Regions from separate parts of the Paenibacillus sp. FSL P4-0184 genome, predicted to be linked through region 1. Evidence: riboswitches for the same ligand, from Rfam matches in the RefSeq annotation. Region 1 holds a riboswitch; the other holds the start of a gene.
What was found. A riboswitch is a leader RNA that binds a small molecule or an ion and turns the genes downstream of it on or off. The one in region 1 is predicted to bind cyclic di-AMP.

Region 1 (8,147 bases):
CTGTATATGCTCAGCAAGGTGATGAGAGCGAAGAATGGGCGACTGAAGATTTCTTAGTAAGCCTTGCGGAGAAAGAGAAGTTAGCTATCGATTACGAACTGCTTCGTAAAGATATTAAAGATCGTACGTATGCAGATGAGCTGAATAAGGGTATGCAGTTAGCTAGTGAAGCTGGGGTGACGACTACACCATCCCTTTATATCAATGGAGTAATGACTGCGGATCCATTTAACATTGAAGCGATTTCAACTGAGATTAACGACGCCGCAAAAGCTGTGGAGGCAAAGTGACAAAGTTCCTATCTTTTTGCAAGCGTAACTGCCTGTATCTGGCCTGGTTCGTCTCTTTAGTTGCTGTTGCTGGTAGCTTGTATCTGAGCGAAGTATTGAAATATGAACCTTGTAAGCTTTGCTGGTTCCAGCGAATTTTTATGTATCCTCAGTTATTCCTCTTGGGAATTGCAACCTTTCGAGGGGATAAAAGGATTATCCCATATGTACTTCCACTAAGCTTGATTGGTGGCAGTATCTCGATCTATCATTATGCGGAGCAGAAGATTCCCGCGTTAAGTAAAGTGCTTCCTTGTACAATTGGTGTTCCTTGTAATAAGGATTACTTGAACTTTTTTGGATTCATGACGATTCCTTTCCTTGCATTAATCGCTTTTGCTTTAATTAGCATTTTACTTTGGTACGGACGCAAGGAAGAAGAAGTGATGGAGTTAGATACAGAGGAAAGTTTAGGATTTTGATTTTTTAATTTTAAAGGATCCGAAAAAATGTGAAAAGTGATTAAAAACACGATCCAGAGGGATAATTGAAGAGAATGAAAGAGAGCATCCAATAAGACGCTGTATTTGCGCTTACTGGATGTTTTTTCATTCTTTTTTCATTTTTTTCAACGCTTTACTGTATACACATTGTAGACTAATATTAGACCTTGTGAGAAGTTGAATATGCGCTGAATTTTCTTAGGAAAAACGGGGGAACCAAACTTGGCATATGTGCCAATGGGGTGAATCGGAATGGGTCGATTAGACTTATACCGTAGGGCTAAACCACAGCCCGAATCCGCCAGCTAACCTCGTAAGCAAAGGTGGGATAATGACCATGCATAGCATGCGGATCATTTCCGTATGCTATTTTTAGTGTCTGCATTTATGAAATCCACCAATGAAAACAGCGCGCGGAAATTCCGTTTCAGCTCCCAAAGAAAGGAACTGTATCCACCATGGTAAGCAAGGTAAAACGACTATTGATCGGGCGTCCGATGAAGTCGAACGAACTCGATCATGAAAAGTTATCCAAGGTTAAAGCACTGGCTGTCCTGTCTTCTGATGCGCTCTCGTCTGTAGCCTACGGAACGGAACAAATTTTGATTGTACTGGTGGCTGCGGGGTTTACTGCCATCTGGTATTCCCTGCCAATTGCATTAGCCGTATTGGGCCTGCTGGCCATCCTGATTTTATCCTATCGGCAGACGATTTACGCTTATCCTCAGGGAGGCGGAGCTTACATCGTTGCCAAGAGTAATCTTGGTGTTCCGACAGGGCTCTTAGCAGGAGGGTCTTTGTTAGTGGATTACATTCTGACCGTAGCTGTTAGTGCGTCGGCAGGGACGGATGCGATCACATCGGCTTTTCCAAGTCTTCATAATCACACCGTTCTTATTGCAGTATCAGTTATTATTTTACTTACTTTGATTAATCTTCGCGGAGTTACAGAATCAGCTTCATTCATCGCAATTCCAGTGTATTTGTTTGTAGTGTCGATTGTAGTCTTGATTATCTCCGGTGTTATTAAATATGCAGCAGGTGGCGTACATGCGAATGTCCCGGAAATTGGCTCTGCTGTTTCTAATGTTAGTTTGTTTCTACTATTAAAAGCCTTCAGTTCTGGCTGTTCGGCACTTACGGGTGTAGAGGCTGTATCTAATGCCATTCCAAACTTTAAAGCACCAGCTGAAAAGAACGCAGCCAAGACCTTAATGGTCATGGGGGTTATACTTGGATTTATGTTTACAGGTATCACACTACTGGCGTATTGGTACGGCATAGTGCCTGATGAAAAGGCAACGGTTGTTTCTCAGATCGCTGAATCGACCTTTGGCCGCGGAACCTTATATTTTTTCATTCAAGGGATCACAGCAGTAATTTTGTTCTTGGCGGCTAATACGGCTTACTCAGCGTTCCCGCTGCTCGCATTTATGTTTGCAAAAGATAAATATATGCCACATGCTTTTATGGTTCGTGGTGACCGTCTAGGTTTCTCTAATGGTATTATTTTTCTAGGTGTTCTGTCTGCTGTGCTTGTAGCTGCATTCCACGGAAATACAGAAAGCTTGATTCCACTTTATGCGGTTGGTGTATTCATTCCTTTCACATTGTCACAGCTAGGAATGATGGTTCATTGGTTTAAAACAAAACCAGCGGGATGGAAAAAAAGATTTGTTGTAAATACCATCGGTATGCTGACAACATTGACGATTACGCTTATTTTTATCATCACTAAATTCTCAAGCGTATGGATGGCTTTCATTTTCTTACCTGCTGTAATGTTCGTGTTCCACCGGATTCACAAGCACTATTTGAACACTGCAGATCAGCTTCGTATATGCCCGAGTACAGATAAACCTTTGATTAAGGGCAGTACAGTTGTTGTTCCTGTTGCGGGTGTAACACGTGCTGTACTACATTCCATCAGCTATGCCAAGTCTCTAACGGATAATGTTGTAGCCGTGTATGTTGGCTTTGATGAAGAGGACATTCAAAAAATGGAGCAACGGTGGGAGGAATGGAATCCAGGTGTACGCCTGATTGTACTTCGTTCCAGATATCGCAGTATTATTCGTCCGTTAGTGAAATTTATTGATACAGTGGAGTGGAAGACCGCAGCGACGGATCATATCACGATTCTGATTCCACAGTTTATAACTAAGCATTGGTGGCAAGCTGTACTTCATAATCAGACCAGCTTTTTAATCCGTTCGTATCTAATGAATTCAAAAGATGTTGTAGTTGCGACTGTCCCATATCATTTGAATAAATAATGGATCATTAAGGAGAGGCTATATCCGGAACGTTCGGAATATAGCCTTTTTTGTCTTTTTAAGAAGGAAATTATTGCAAATCCACAAAATTTAAAATTTATATGTTGACATAGAGAATGAGAATCAATATCATTTAAAAGTGAGACTGAGGTAGTCAACACCTTTGAATAACAGAGGATGTACACACTAGGAGGGTATTTAATGTTTTTGTTTAACAGAAAAAGATTTGGAAGCATGAAATTAACGATGGTCGGATTAATGGTGATGGTGCTATTCTTATCCGCTTGCGGTAATAATAATCCCGGTAACGCTTCAAACGCAGGAACAGAGCCAACGACGGCACCTACTGCTGAAGCTACAGAAGCTCCTACAGCTCCTAAGACGTTAACGGATGCAATGGGACATGAAGTAACGATTCCAGCTAATCCTGGGCGTGTACTGGGTTCTTATTTGGAGGATGCTTTGGTAACTCTAGGTGTGACTCCAGTAGCGCAATGGTCAGTGACTAATGGTATTCAAGATTATCTGTCCACTGAATTGAAGGATGTTCCTACGATCAGCTACGATCTTCCGCTCGAGGCAGTAACCAGCTTCGCTCCGGATCTTATCCTCATCCCGTCGGAGTCATCTGTACAGAATGGTATCTATGACCAACTGAATAAGATTGCACCGACTTATGTGATTGGGGATAAGCTAAATCAAGATTGGCGTAAATCGCTACTCAAGATTGGTGAAATTCTGAACAAGACCCCTGAAGCAGAGAAAGCCATTAAAGATTATGAAGACAAGGCGGCTGCAGCGAAAGAAAAGCTTAAAGGAGCTATTGGAGAAGAGTCCGTGGCGATTTTATGGTTGGTACAAAAGAACTTCTATATTGTAGACGAAACCCGCAGCAGTGGTGCTGTATTATATACAGACCTTGGTGTAAAGCTGCCTAACTTAGTAACAGAAATTCCTGTTGGTACAAGAGCTACTTGGAATCCAATTTCGCTAGAGAAGCTTTCTGAGCTGACAGCAGATCATATTATCCTTGTAAATAGTGATAAGACTGAGGGTTCGGAGATTCTGGACAGTGCAATTTGGAAAGGCATCCCGGCTGTGAAAGCTGGAAATGTGCATGAAATGAGCTCAACAAGCAGTTGGCTATACAGTGGTGCGAACGCTGGTGACAAAATTATTGACGATGTGTTAAAAAGTTTTGTGAAATAAAGAGTCGTAATTCACCATGAATGAGACTGATCATTTGGGTGGGGAAGGGCGTGCAGATCAAGTATCTTAGGATACTTAGATCTGCACCATTTTTTTATAAACCATTCCTGTATTACTGAAAAATAACTCCTACAATTGTACAACTTAATTTTTTTTGCGATAATGAGAATGATTGTTGTTATCATATAGACCATTGTAACTATCGATTAAGGAGACGACTCATGGTTTCACCCTCAGATTTCGCACATCGTAATAAAAATGACACAAAAAAAGCTCTACATACCCGACCGGCAGCTGCGATGGGTATTCTAGTGATTGGACTCGCTGCCATTGCCTTTGGACTGGCACTTTCGGTCTCAGTTGGTGCGGCAGATATCAAGCTAGCTACGGTATGGGAAGCAATATTTCATTTCAATCCAGATATACAAAAACATCAGGTGATAAGAGAACTGCGATTTCCCCGCGCGATAGCAGGTGCTTTGGTCGGTGCTTGCTTCGCTGTAGCAGGGGCAATCATGCAGGGGATGACAAGGAACCCTCTTGCGGATTCAGGTCTGTTAGGCTTGAATGCGGGAGCAGGTGTAGCGCTGGCCACAGTTTTTGCTTTTGCACCTTCGATCTCATTTACTTCACTTATGTTGTTTTGTTTTATAGGTGCTGCTATAGCGTCTTTTATCGTATTTGGAATCGGGTCGCTATCTTTTAATGGCCTTACCCCTTTACGTTTGACGCTGGCAGGTTCCGCGGTTAGTGCACTACTGGTTGCTGTTAGTCAGGGCATAGCTATTCTTTTTAACTTATCCCAGGATATAGCCTTCTGGTTGGCTGGCGGAATGGGTGGGGCAAGCTGGACTCAGATCAAGATTATCTTCCCTTGGGTGTTCGTGGCATTAATCGCAGCGATGATGTTAGCGCGGTCTGTCACCTTGCTCAGCTTAGGAAGAGAAGTTGCAGTTGGTCTGGGGCAGCGGACAAAAGTAGTACAGTTGGCATGTATGATTGTTGTAGTAGTACTTGCCGGAAGTGCAGTCTCGATGGTTGGCCCGATTGCTTTTATAGGACTAATTATTCCACATGTAGCACGTTATTTCGTTGGAGTAGATTATCGCTGGATCATTCCTTGCTCGGCAGTTCTTGGGAGCTTATTGATCATCTTTGCGGATATCGCCGCTAGAATGATAAATGCCCCTTATGAGACGCCGCTAGGCGCATTAATTGCCATCATCGGTGTACCTTTCTTTATTTACTTAGCGAGTAAGCGGAAGGGGGAGCTGTAATGCACAGAACAACCCTTTCTCCCAATGATAATGAACGCCGTACACGTGCTATTACAGTGTTATCGCTCCTTGCCATATTGATCGTTGTTGTTTTTATTGTCAGTATGAATACAGGATTTATGCGTCTATCCCCACGGGAGGTACTACATACACTGCTGGGTGATGGAACTCATCAGCAAAAGCTTATTTTATTTGATTTTAGATTACCTCGCATCGTAATTTCATTGTTGGTTGGAGCGGGCTTTGCAGTGTCAGGCTGTATTTTACAAAGTCTCGCAAGAAATGCACTTGCCGAACCGGCTACGCTGGGCATAAGTGCGGGTGCTGGTTTTGCGGTAATCATTTTTATCTCGTTTTTTCCGGCTACAACAGCAGCTCCGGTATTTGTCTTGCCGCTCTTAGCGCTTGGAGGGGCTAGCTTAACCGCCGCTTTAATCTATATTCTGGCTTATAGAAAAGCAGATGGTCTATCTCCAACAAGGTTGATCCTTATCGGGATTGCAGTCGCTGCCGGAATTAACGCTTGCCAGCTGGTGTTGGCACTTCGGCTTGATCCTAATAATTATCAGTTTGTAGCGACTTGGATCGCCGGGAAAATATGGGGTGGCGATTGGAGATTCGTACTTGCTCTGCTACCTTGGATAGCGATTCTGTTACCGTTCGCCTTCTATAAAGCCCGTATTCTTAATGTATTGAATCTAGGGGAACATACTTCAGTAGGACTTGGAATGCGAGTGGAGAAGGAACGTATTCTCCTTCTAGTGACAGCAGTTGCGCTTGCCGGCTCCTGCGTTGCTGTAAGTGGAGGAATTGGCTTTGTCGGCCTAATTGCACCACATCTTGCCCGCAAGCTTGTGGGACCCCGTCATCAGGTATTATTGCCCGCTAGTGCGTTGACAGGGGCGCTTCTTATGATTACTGCTGATACTATCGGCAGATGGGTGTTACAGCCTGCAGAAGTTCCAACAGGCATCGTGGTTGCGATCATTGGTGCACCTTACTTTTTATATTTACTCGCCAAATCGAAAGCATAATGCGTACGAAGCGAGTTTTACTATGTAGTTCATTCTAGGAGCATAGCTCCATAAAACTTTTAAGGAGTTGTTAACATGTCAGAACGTTTGAACACAGAAGAGTTAAGTATTGGGTATGCAGAGGCTACAATTGTTAAAGGGTTGAACTTAACTATCCCTACGGGAAAAATAACCGCACTAGTGGGCGCTAACGGTTCTGGTAAATCTACAATTCTTAAAACAATGGCCCGGATCATGAAGCCTAAGAGCGGCAGTGTAATGTTGGACGGTAAATCGATCCATAACTTTTCAACGAAAGAGGTAGCTCGTCAGCTTGCGATCTTACCGCAAAACCCAACGGCTCCAGACGGACTAACGGTCTCTGAACTTGTCAGCTATGGCCGTTTCCCGCATCAAAAAGGATTTGGCACAATGACAGCAGAGGATCGCAGCATTATCTCCAACGCAATCACTGTTACAGGTATGGAGCCTTTCCATGACCGTCCGATTGACCGCTTATCTGGAGGACAACGTCAGCGTGCTTGGATCGCTATGGCATTGGCGCAAGAAACTGACATTCTATTCTTGGACGAACCAACAACATTTCTAGATATGGCTCACCAGCTTGAAGTTCTACAGCTTCTGCAAAAGCTGAATGAGGAAGAAGGCCGTACCATTATCATGGTCGTGCATGATTTGAATCATGCTACTCGTTATGCACAGCATATGGTAGCTATTAAATCCGGTACTGTGGTTAGTGAAGGCTCACCTACTGAAGTTATGACACCAGATGTACTGCGGGAAGTGTTTGGAATTGAGGCAGATATTGTTCCAGATCCACGCACCGGTGTGCCGCTGTGCCTTCCTTACGAGCTTGCTGCATACAAAGCTGTGTAATCATAATTGAAAATCATACAACGAACAGGCTCCCGTCATTGACAAGGGAGCCTGTTCGTTGTTACAGTTGTGGTTGCCTACAAATCCATGATACCACTACTAAAAATAGATCAAGGACCATCATTTATACATGGTTAAAGGAGCATGAAACATGAATATTGACAAAATTCAAAATGACCTAGAGCAGCTAATGACTGCAGGGATTGTGAAGAGTCATGAGAACTTAAAAGATCACGTGTATACCAAAATGGGCGGTAAAGCTGATATTTTGGCAGCACCAGCTACTTATGAGGAAATTCAAAAGATCGTTACATATGCGGAACAGAATGGGATAAACCTTACGGTACTTGGGAACGGCTCCAATGTGATTATCCGTGATGGAGGTGTGCGTGGAATAGTTCTGCAAACGGCAGGACTAACGGATGTGGGGATTCGAGACAATCTCTTATATGCGGAGTGCGGCGCTAAGATTATTGATGTTTCCAGATATGCGCTGGATATGGAGCTTACGGGTCTTGAGTTCGCCTGTGGCATTCCAGGAACGGTTGGTGGAGCGTTATACATGAACGCAGGCGCTTACGGCGGAGAAATTAAAGATGTACTGCATAGTGCACTGGCTATAACTAAGAGCGGACAATTAGTGACTCTGCAAGGGGATGAGCTGCAATGGGGTTATAGAAAAAGCGTGTTCGCAAGCGGTGAA
Region 2 (8,147 bases), on a different contig from region 1:
TGTGGGCGAGTACTTTGTTGTTCATCTTGGTTAGGGGATTTTGAACCCGTATCCATTAAAATGGCGAAGGATCAGAACCTGTCACTTAATCCGACGAAGATTTCAGGACTTTGTGGACGTCTGATGTGTTGTTTGAAATTTGAGCATGACAATTATGAGAGTGTAAAGGAAGAAATGCCAGCGGTCGGCAAGATTGTCGTGACCTCATTGGGTGATGGCAAAGTAGTAGGACTTAATGCCGGAAGCCGTACGGTTCATGTACAGTTGTTTGAAGTGGGCAAAGTTAAGGAACTTCCAATGGATGATGTTGTCGTCAAGTAAACCATTATAAGGTTACTTTCGGGGTGGAAACTTGGAGAAGAAAAATATATTTGCACACATGCAGGATATGGAAGCACAGATGGAAACGATGCGCGCCAATCTTGGAGAATGGAAACAGACGGTAAAAGAACTGATGGAAGCTAATCAGAGGTTAACTCTGGAGAATGAACAGCTTCGCAAAATTTTAAAGCGGGATGCACCTTTGGATCCTACCGTAGATTCTGCGGAGGCGGAAGCTCTTTTAGCTGCCGGAGAGGGAACAGAAGAGGTTGTCGGGGAAGGTTATGACAACTTGGCCCGGCTTTACCATGAAGGCTTTCACATCTGTAATGTTTATTTTGGACATTTACGCACGGAAGGTGATTGTCTGTTCTGTCTTTCTTTTCTTAATAAATGAGGATATCCAGCCGTAGGAGATTGATCCTACGGTTTTTTTTGAATTTAGCTCAACAAAACATTTAGGAGATTACTACATGACAAATTCTTTTAACGATATATCTGTTCCTTTGTTGCCGACGGAGCGGGTGGATGATTTATTAACGCATGACTTGCGAATTATTCAAAGTGACGAAGTATTTAGCTTTTCTATGGATGCTGTACTGCTTGCGCGTTTCGCCAGCGTTCCGCCTCGTGGGAGAGTCCTGGATCTTTGTACTGGAAATGGTGTAATTCCTATTTTGATGACGACCCGAACTAAAGCTTCTATAGAAGGGATTGAAATTCAACCCCGTTTAGCGGATATGGCTCGGCGTAGCGTGGCTCTAAATGGGCTACAGGATCAGGTTGTGATCCATGAAGGCGATTTACGTGAGTTATATAAAGTTGCAGGGCATGGCGTATATGATGCAATAACAGTCAATCCTCCTTATATGCCGCTTAACGGCAGTGACCTCAAGCTGAACACTCATCAGGCCATGGCTCGTCATGAAATCGGGTGTACGCTGGAGGAGGTCATTCAAGCCTGTGTGAGACTGGTTCGCACCGGTGGAAAGGTAAGTATGGTTCACAAGCCACAACGATTGGTCGATATTATTAGTCTTATGAGAAAATATAGGCTCGAGCCTAAGATTATTCGCTTTGTACATCCACGTGCGCATCTGGAAGCTAATATGGTATTAATTGAAGCGATACGTGATGGTAAGCCGGAGGTTCGTTTACATCCACCACTCATTGTATATAATGAGGACAATCAATACTGTCCAGAAATTATGGACATCTACTATGGTGCTAAAGAGGGTAAATCATGACGATATCATGCCAAAGCAGTTTTCAGAACAATAACAATACACATAAGCAGGAATCAACCGGTTCACTCTTTTTGGTGGCAACACCCATCGGTAATTTAGAGGATATGACTTATCGTGCTGTCCGCACATTGCAGGAATGCGATATTATTGCAGCTGAGGATACAAGACAAACTCGGAAATTGTTGAGCCATTTTGAAATTACACCCTCTATGCTGTTCAGTTATCATGAGCATAATAAGGCTGCCAGTGGACCTGAACTTATCCGCTATATAATAGAAGGAAAAAATTTGGCACTCGTCAGCGATGCCGGTTTACCAGCCATTTCCGACCCTGGTGCAGACCTTGTAGCCCTTGCCATAAGTCACGGTATACCAGTAATTCCTATACCCGGAGCTAACGCAGCTTTGTCAGCATTAATTGCCTCCGGTCTGCCTACGACTACTTTCACTTTTATCGGCTTCTTACCTCGAGAACGTAAAGATATCCGTGCGGTATTAAGTCCACTTCGTTCGGCGCAAGGGACTATACTGTTCTACGAATCTCCACATCGCGTGGTGAAGACACTGGCTCATCTCCATGAAGCATTTGGCAATCGACGAATTGTGCTTGCTCGTGAACTGACGAAGAGATATGAGGAGTTTCTTCGTGGGACGATCGAGGAATGTATGGATTGGCTCGCTGAACATCCACCGCTTGGTGAGTATGTTATCGTCGTTGAAGGCGAGAGCAAGGAAGATGCAGAAATGGCGGAATCGGCTTGGTGGCGCCAGTTAAGTATTGAAGAACATGTTGCTCATTACGAAGCAGCAGATATGCCGCGTAAAGAAGCTATGAAAAAAGCAGCCTCTGATCGTGGTGTGTCAAAGCGGGATATTTATAACGCACTTCTGGATAAAGCGGAGCAGCAATAAGTGTCATTGACGGATTCTAATTCTAAGAGGTTAACCAGGTACGGAGGGGTATTACGAAGCTGACGAGATTCTAGCCTGAAGGTGGTTCCCAAAAGGAAGCCCAAGATATACCAGATCATGGTAAAACTCGTTTTACTTCATGCTCTCACCGCATTACCCATCATTATTAGGTGTCATGGGGGAGTAAATCCTTATAGACACCTTTTGGGGCGGGAAACACAGGTGATTGCAGAAAAAAAATACCTCCCGTGGTCACGGGAGGTCAAGGAGATATGAAAAGGTTAGAATTAACAATTTGATTAGTTCTATTATATACTATTTATTTTAGTTTGTCACAGGGGTAGGGATAGTAGAAATGCATTCATGACAAACTATTTTTCCTTTGAAGTAAGTTACGTTCTCAGCGTTGCCGCAGAAAATGCAGGCAGGCTCATATTTCTTAAGCATAATGCGCTCACCATCAACGTAAATTTCAAGTGCATCTTTTTCACCAATGCCAAGAGTACGGCGCAATTCAATGGGAATAACTACCCGTCCAAGTTCGTCTACTTTTCTTACAATTCCTGTTGATTTCATCATAACAATCGTTACTCCTCTCAATGTTCCAAAAACGTCATTATTCGACATTGTTCACTGTTTTATGATATTTATAATACCAACGATTCCCAAAACAGTCAACCTTTTTTCATCTGTTAAATAAGTGCTTTTTCACGAAAACTTTGAATTCCCTATAACAATCACGAATTCTAAAAAAAGTGAAAAAATAAACTTTGTCGATTTACCAAGACTAAAAACGTCACTATTCGACAAAGTACGACATAATTACTTATTATATACTTATATTGGTTAAAATCATATTAAATTTAATAAAGGAGTTGATCTCATGAAGCAGCCGCTCACAGAAGAAAAGGTTTTCAAAGATCCGGTTCACAATTATATCCACGTGCAGGATACTATTATTTGGCGACTAATAAATACAAAGGAATTTCAGCGTTTACGCCGAATTCGCCAGCTGGGTACCTCGTATCTTACTTTTCATGGCGCAGAGCATAGTCGGTTTTCTCATTCCCTAGGGGTGTACGAAATTACACGTAGAATTATTTCGCAATTTGAACGAAGCGGGTATAAGGATTGGATTCCTGAAGAAAGTCTGCTCACCTTGTGTGCGGCCTTGCTGCATGATCTCGGACATGGTCCATTTTCCCATTCTATAGAAGAAGCTTTTGAAATGAATCATGAGGATTGGACTTGTCGAATTATTCTGGAGGACACAGAGATTACTGAGATCTTGCGTGATGTGGAGGAGGATTTTCCTCGTAAAGTAGCCTCTGTAATCGCTAAAACTTATGAGCATGAAATTGTTGTAAATCTGGTTTCCAGTCCGCTAGATGCTGATCGCATGGATTATTTGCTGCGTGATGCGTACTATACAGGTGTAAACTATGGAACGATCGACATTGATCGGATTTTAAGAATGCTGCGTCCTTATAATGGTCGAATTGTTGTAAAAGAATCGGGAATGCATGCCATTGAAGATTATTTAATGTCGCGTTATCAAATGTACTGGCAAGTCTATTTTCATCCGGTGACACGTAGCTCAGAGATTATTTTGCGACAAATTTTCCGTAGAGCCAAGGAGCTTTTCCAAGAGGGGTACAATTTTAGTTTCATGATTAATCCGCTGGAGGATTTGTTCCGTGGTGAGGTGACAGTGAAGCAATATTTAATGCTAGATGAAGCACTGGTACAGACGGCTTTTATGCAGTGGACGCTTGAGAAAGATGAGCTCCTAAGTGACTTGTGTACCCGTTTTATTCATCGTAAACTGTATAAATATGTAGAGGTGGAGAATCTCGATACAGATATGATTACTGAAATTCGCAGCAGTTTTGCGGCAGCCGGACTTCACCCAGAATATGATTTGGAGATTGATTTTCCGACAGATCTGCCCTATGATGTGTTCCGTCCGGGAGAAGCTTTTGACAATAAACAAATTCTGCTGCTTGATCGGCATGATCATCTGCGGGAAATTTCAGAGGTGTCGGATATTGTGCGTTCTATTAGCGGCATTCACCGTGGAAGATATCATCTTTATTTTCCTCAGGATAAGTTGAGAAATACTCGATTGCCTGGTTCTATTGCAGAGATTTTTGCAAAATAATACAAGAAAATATGGGATTTTTGACAAGAAGAGTAGAAATATAAGATATAACGGATAGCTTGAAACTTATATTGTCTTATATTTAAAAAAGAACAAGGAGTGAGGGTTAAAATGTTTCTGTTTGACACACATACGCATCTGGATGCACCTCAATTCGACGAGGATCGCGAAGAAGTTATCGCTCGTGCTGTAGAAGCAGGAGTTAGCAAGATGATTAATATCGGATTTAATCGGGAGACGATTCCCTCAACGATGAAGCTGGCGGAATCTTATGATTATATTTATGCGGCAGTGGGTTGGCATCCTCAGGATGCGATTGATATGAAAGAAGGAGATCTCGATTGGATTGCTTCTCTATGCAGTCATAAAAAAGTAGTGGCTATTGGTGAAATCGGACTGGATTATTACTGGGATACTTCTCCCAAGGATGTGCAACATGAAGTTTTTCGCAAGCAAATTGGACTAGCCCGTGAACTAAATATGCCGATTTGTATTCATGATCGTGATGCCCATGAGGATGTTGTACGGATTTTACGGGAGGAAAAAGCAAATGAGGTTGGAGGCGTGATGCACTCGTTCTCAGGAAGCTGGGAAACAGCTAAAATGTGCTTGAATCTTGGTTTTCATTTATCCTTTGGAGGACCCATTACGTTCAAAAATGCAAGAGTGCCAAAAGAAGTGCTTGCGCAGACCCCACTAGACCGATTATTGATCGAAACCGATGCTCCATATTTGACTCCACACCCCTTCCGCGGGAAGCGAAATGTGAGCGCTCATGTGAAGCTTGTAGCAGAGGCAGCAGCTGAAATTAAAGGGTTAACATGGGAAGAATTGGCTAAAATAACGTATGCGAACGCACTGGAACGATTTGGGATTCAGTGAAAACGGGAGCAAAACAGGCGAAAAATAGAGAATGGCCGATATATTAAACTTTTTTAATATAAAAACGGCTGAATATTACAATATTTTAACCATATTTTTGCGTAAACGTGGTTGAATCGTCCTTTACAACATGCATCAAAACAGGATATCATCTTTTCAGTGATGTGAGCTGTGTTATAGTGACAGCCATTGATTCATGGATCGTCTCGCTGAGTCTCCGTATGGAGAACGGGGGAACCAATATTGACCTGCCGCATGCCTGTATTTTAAATACGGTTTAGACGTGCCGTAGGACAGTATTTGATTTCTTTACGTGGTCTTTGGGGTGAATTTAAGGGCAACCGCCATGAGCGGGTGACCTGAAATAGGGCGTCTCTCTTTCGTCCGAACCCGACAGCTAACCCCGTAAGCGCAAGTAAGAGAGGCAACCTCGTGCACAAGCATTCTCTATTCTGATATTGGAGAAGCCACGAAAGAGTCCTCAGTTGAACTCTTTTTAGGCTTTTTTATTTTTGAATAAATAGAATGTTGCCCACATACTGTTATATAACAGGGGTGGGAGTAGCTGTGCCGAGCAGGCGATCCATGAGCAGGAGACGCTAAGTTATTACGTGCGTGTCCTGTGACAATCTCAAATAGTTTCGTCAAAGGAATTCAGTCCTCATGATATACAATTGACGACGGGGCTATGTAAGGAGGATGGAGAGAATGGGCGTATTCCAACCAGAAGTATCCCATGATTCGCAGTCATCCAGCAGGTCTTTCGCATTACGGTGGGAGCAAGTAAATACTCGCGTACTTTTACTTGCAGGCGTGATTTCAGTCGCTATCGCGCTACTTATTCTGCTGTACGTACACGGTCAAAGTAACAAACAATTATTTTTAGTAATAGACGGGCAAACACAGACGCTTGAAACGCGAGAAGCGCTTCTTGGTGATGTGTTGGAGAAAGAGCAAATTTCGCTGCAGCCGCATGATGAACTATCTTTAGGACTGAGTGATGAAATAAAAGACGGTGACCGTGTCGTTATCAATCGTGCGCAGAAAATTAGTCTTACTGCGGATGGAGCAACAAAAACGTTATATACGACCGAAGACACAATTGGTAAAGCAATTGAGAAAATGGGCATTACCCTAGAAGGTCATGATAAGATTTTCCCTTCGTTAGACACCACCATTTCTGCAAACATGGAGGTTAAGATTGTTCGCATCAACAAACAGACTGTACAGCGATCAACTAACTTACCCTTCAGAGTCATCAAGACAGCAGACCCCTCCCTTACTGTGGGAACAGTTAGAGTGGCACAGGCAGGCAAACCAGGCGTCATGATTCAGCATATTGAAAAGATCTACCAAGACGGAGAACTGGCCTCTATGCGCATGATTGGTAAGGAAGTACAAACGGTAACGAAAGATAAGATTATTGCCGTTGGTACCAAAGCACTTCCTAAGCCGGCTGTAGCTAAGACTACAACAACTTCCAAATCAAACACCACTTCAAAAACGGCTAAGGTTAGCGCCAAGACTAATAACGTCACTAGCAAGGCTGGCGTAGACTTTGAGTACAAGAAGATGATTAAGAACGTCTCCATGACAGCTTATTCATCAGAAGAGCCAGGTATTGGTACCAAAACTGCCTCCGGAACACGCGTAACGGAAGGTCGTACAATTGCGGTAGACCCGAATGTAATCCCTATTGGCTGGTGGGTATATATCGAGGGGCTAGGATTCCGCCGAGCAGAAGATACTGGCGGTGCCATTAAAGGCAATAAAGTAGATGTCTATTACGATTCACTGAGCCATGTCCGTAATTTCGGTCGTAAATCGCGTACCGTTTATGTGATTGGACCTGTGAAGCCGGAGTTAAACTAGGCTGAAGCTTTTGCAAATTATTCTTTGATAAGCTATAGTGATGATAACCGTTAAGGAACGCCAGATGATCATTTCGTTGATCGCAGAGCAACCGCTCATCACTTATACATTCTTTAACCAAAAGAAGAGGAGCGAAACCTCTTCTTTTTTGCTTTTTTTGGAAGGAGTCAAGAGATATGATTAAGGAATTAATTGTCGTTGAAGGTAAGAGTGATACCGTCGCTGTTAAACGCGCTGTAGAAGCAGATACGATCGAAACAGGGGGCTCGGCTGTAGACCGGACCGTAATTGCGAAGATCGCGCTTGCTATGGAGCGTAGAGGAGTGATTATCCTTACTGACCCGGATCACGCGGGTGAACGAATTCGTAAGATTGTGTCCGCAAAGGTTCCGGGCTGTAAGCATGCCTTCATTCCGGAGAAGGACGCAACCCGCAAGGGAGATATTGGTGTGGAGAACGCTTCTCCAGAGGCGATTCGTCATGCGCTGCGGAATGTACATACCTCTTTTGAAGGTGCACCTGCTTTAATTGGACTTGATGATCTAATGGCCGCTGGAATGCTTGTACATCCTCGGGCAGCTGAAAGACGTATGGCACTTGGTAATTTGCTTGGAATCGGATATTGTAATGGCAAGCAGCTGTACAAGCGGCTGGCGATGTTTGGAATTACGCGGGAGGAATTTGCCGGAGCTCTCGCCCAAATTGATCAGGGGGGCATTACTTCATGAGTGGTAGAGAGGAAATTTCGACTCC

Region 2: another riboswitch for cyclic di-AMP. It lies ahead of MKY52_RS08970 (3D domain-containing protein); the one in region 1 lies ahead of MKY52_RS28760 (APC family permease).

The regions. Positions count from the first base shown of each region.
Region 1 is NZ_JBBORN010000002.1:1,561,758-1,569,904, reverse strand. Features, by position in the region: gene MKY52_RS28770 (DsbA family protein) at 1-290, shown strand, start outside; gene MKY52_RS28765 (disulfide oxidoreductase) at 287-751, shown strand; cyclic di-AMP (ydaO/yuaA leader) riboswitch at 949-1,107, shown strand; gene MKY52_RS28760 (APC family permease) at 1,231-3,048, shown strand; gene MKY52_RS28755 (ABC transporter substrate-binding protein) at 3,250-4,257, shown strand; gene MKY52_RS28750 (FecCD family ABC transporter permease) at 4,479-5,534, shown strand; gene MKY52_RS28745 (FecCD family ABC transporter permease) at 5,534-6,568, shown strand; gene MKY52_RS28740 (ABC transporter ATP-binding protein) at 6,644-7,444, shown strand; gene murB (UDP-N-acetylmuramate dehydrogenase) at 7,596-8,147, shown strand, end outside.
Region 2 is NZ_JBBORN010000001.1:2,083,808-2,091,954, reverse strand. Features, by position in the region: gene MKY52_RS09005 (PSP1 domain-containing protein) at 1-321, shown strand, start outside; gene yabA (DNA replication initiation control protein YabA) at 353-718, shown strand; gene MKY52_RS08995 (tRNA1(Val) (adenine(37)-N6)-methyltransferase) at 795-1,568, shown strand; gene rsmI (16S rRNA (cytidine(1402)-2'-O)-methyltransferase) at 1,565-2,479, shown strand; gene MKY52_RS08985 (AbrB/MazE/SpoVT family DNA-binding domain-containing protein) at 2,804-3,058, opposite strand; gene MKY52_RS08980 (HD domain-containing protein) at 3,363-4,640, shown strand; gene MKY52_RS08975 (TatD family hydrolase) at 4,752-5,522, shown strand; cyclic di-AMP (ydaO/yuaA leader) riboswitch at 5,720-5,949, shown strand; gene MKY52_RS08970 (3D domain-containing protein) at 6,231-7,394, shown strand; gene rnmV (ribonuclease M5) at 7,571-8,122, shown strand; gene rsmA (16S rRNA (adenine(1518)-N(6)/adenine(1519)-N(6))-dimethyltransferase RsmA) at 8,119-8,147, shown strand, end outside.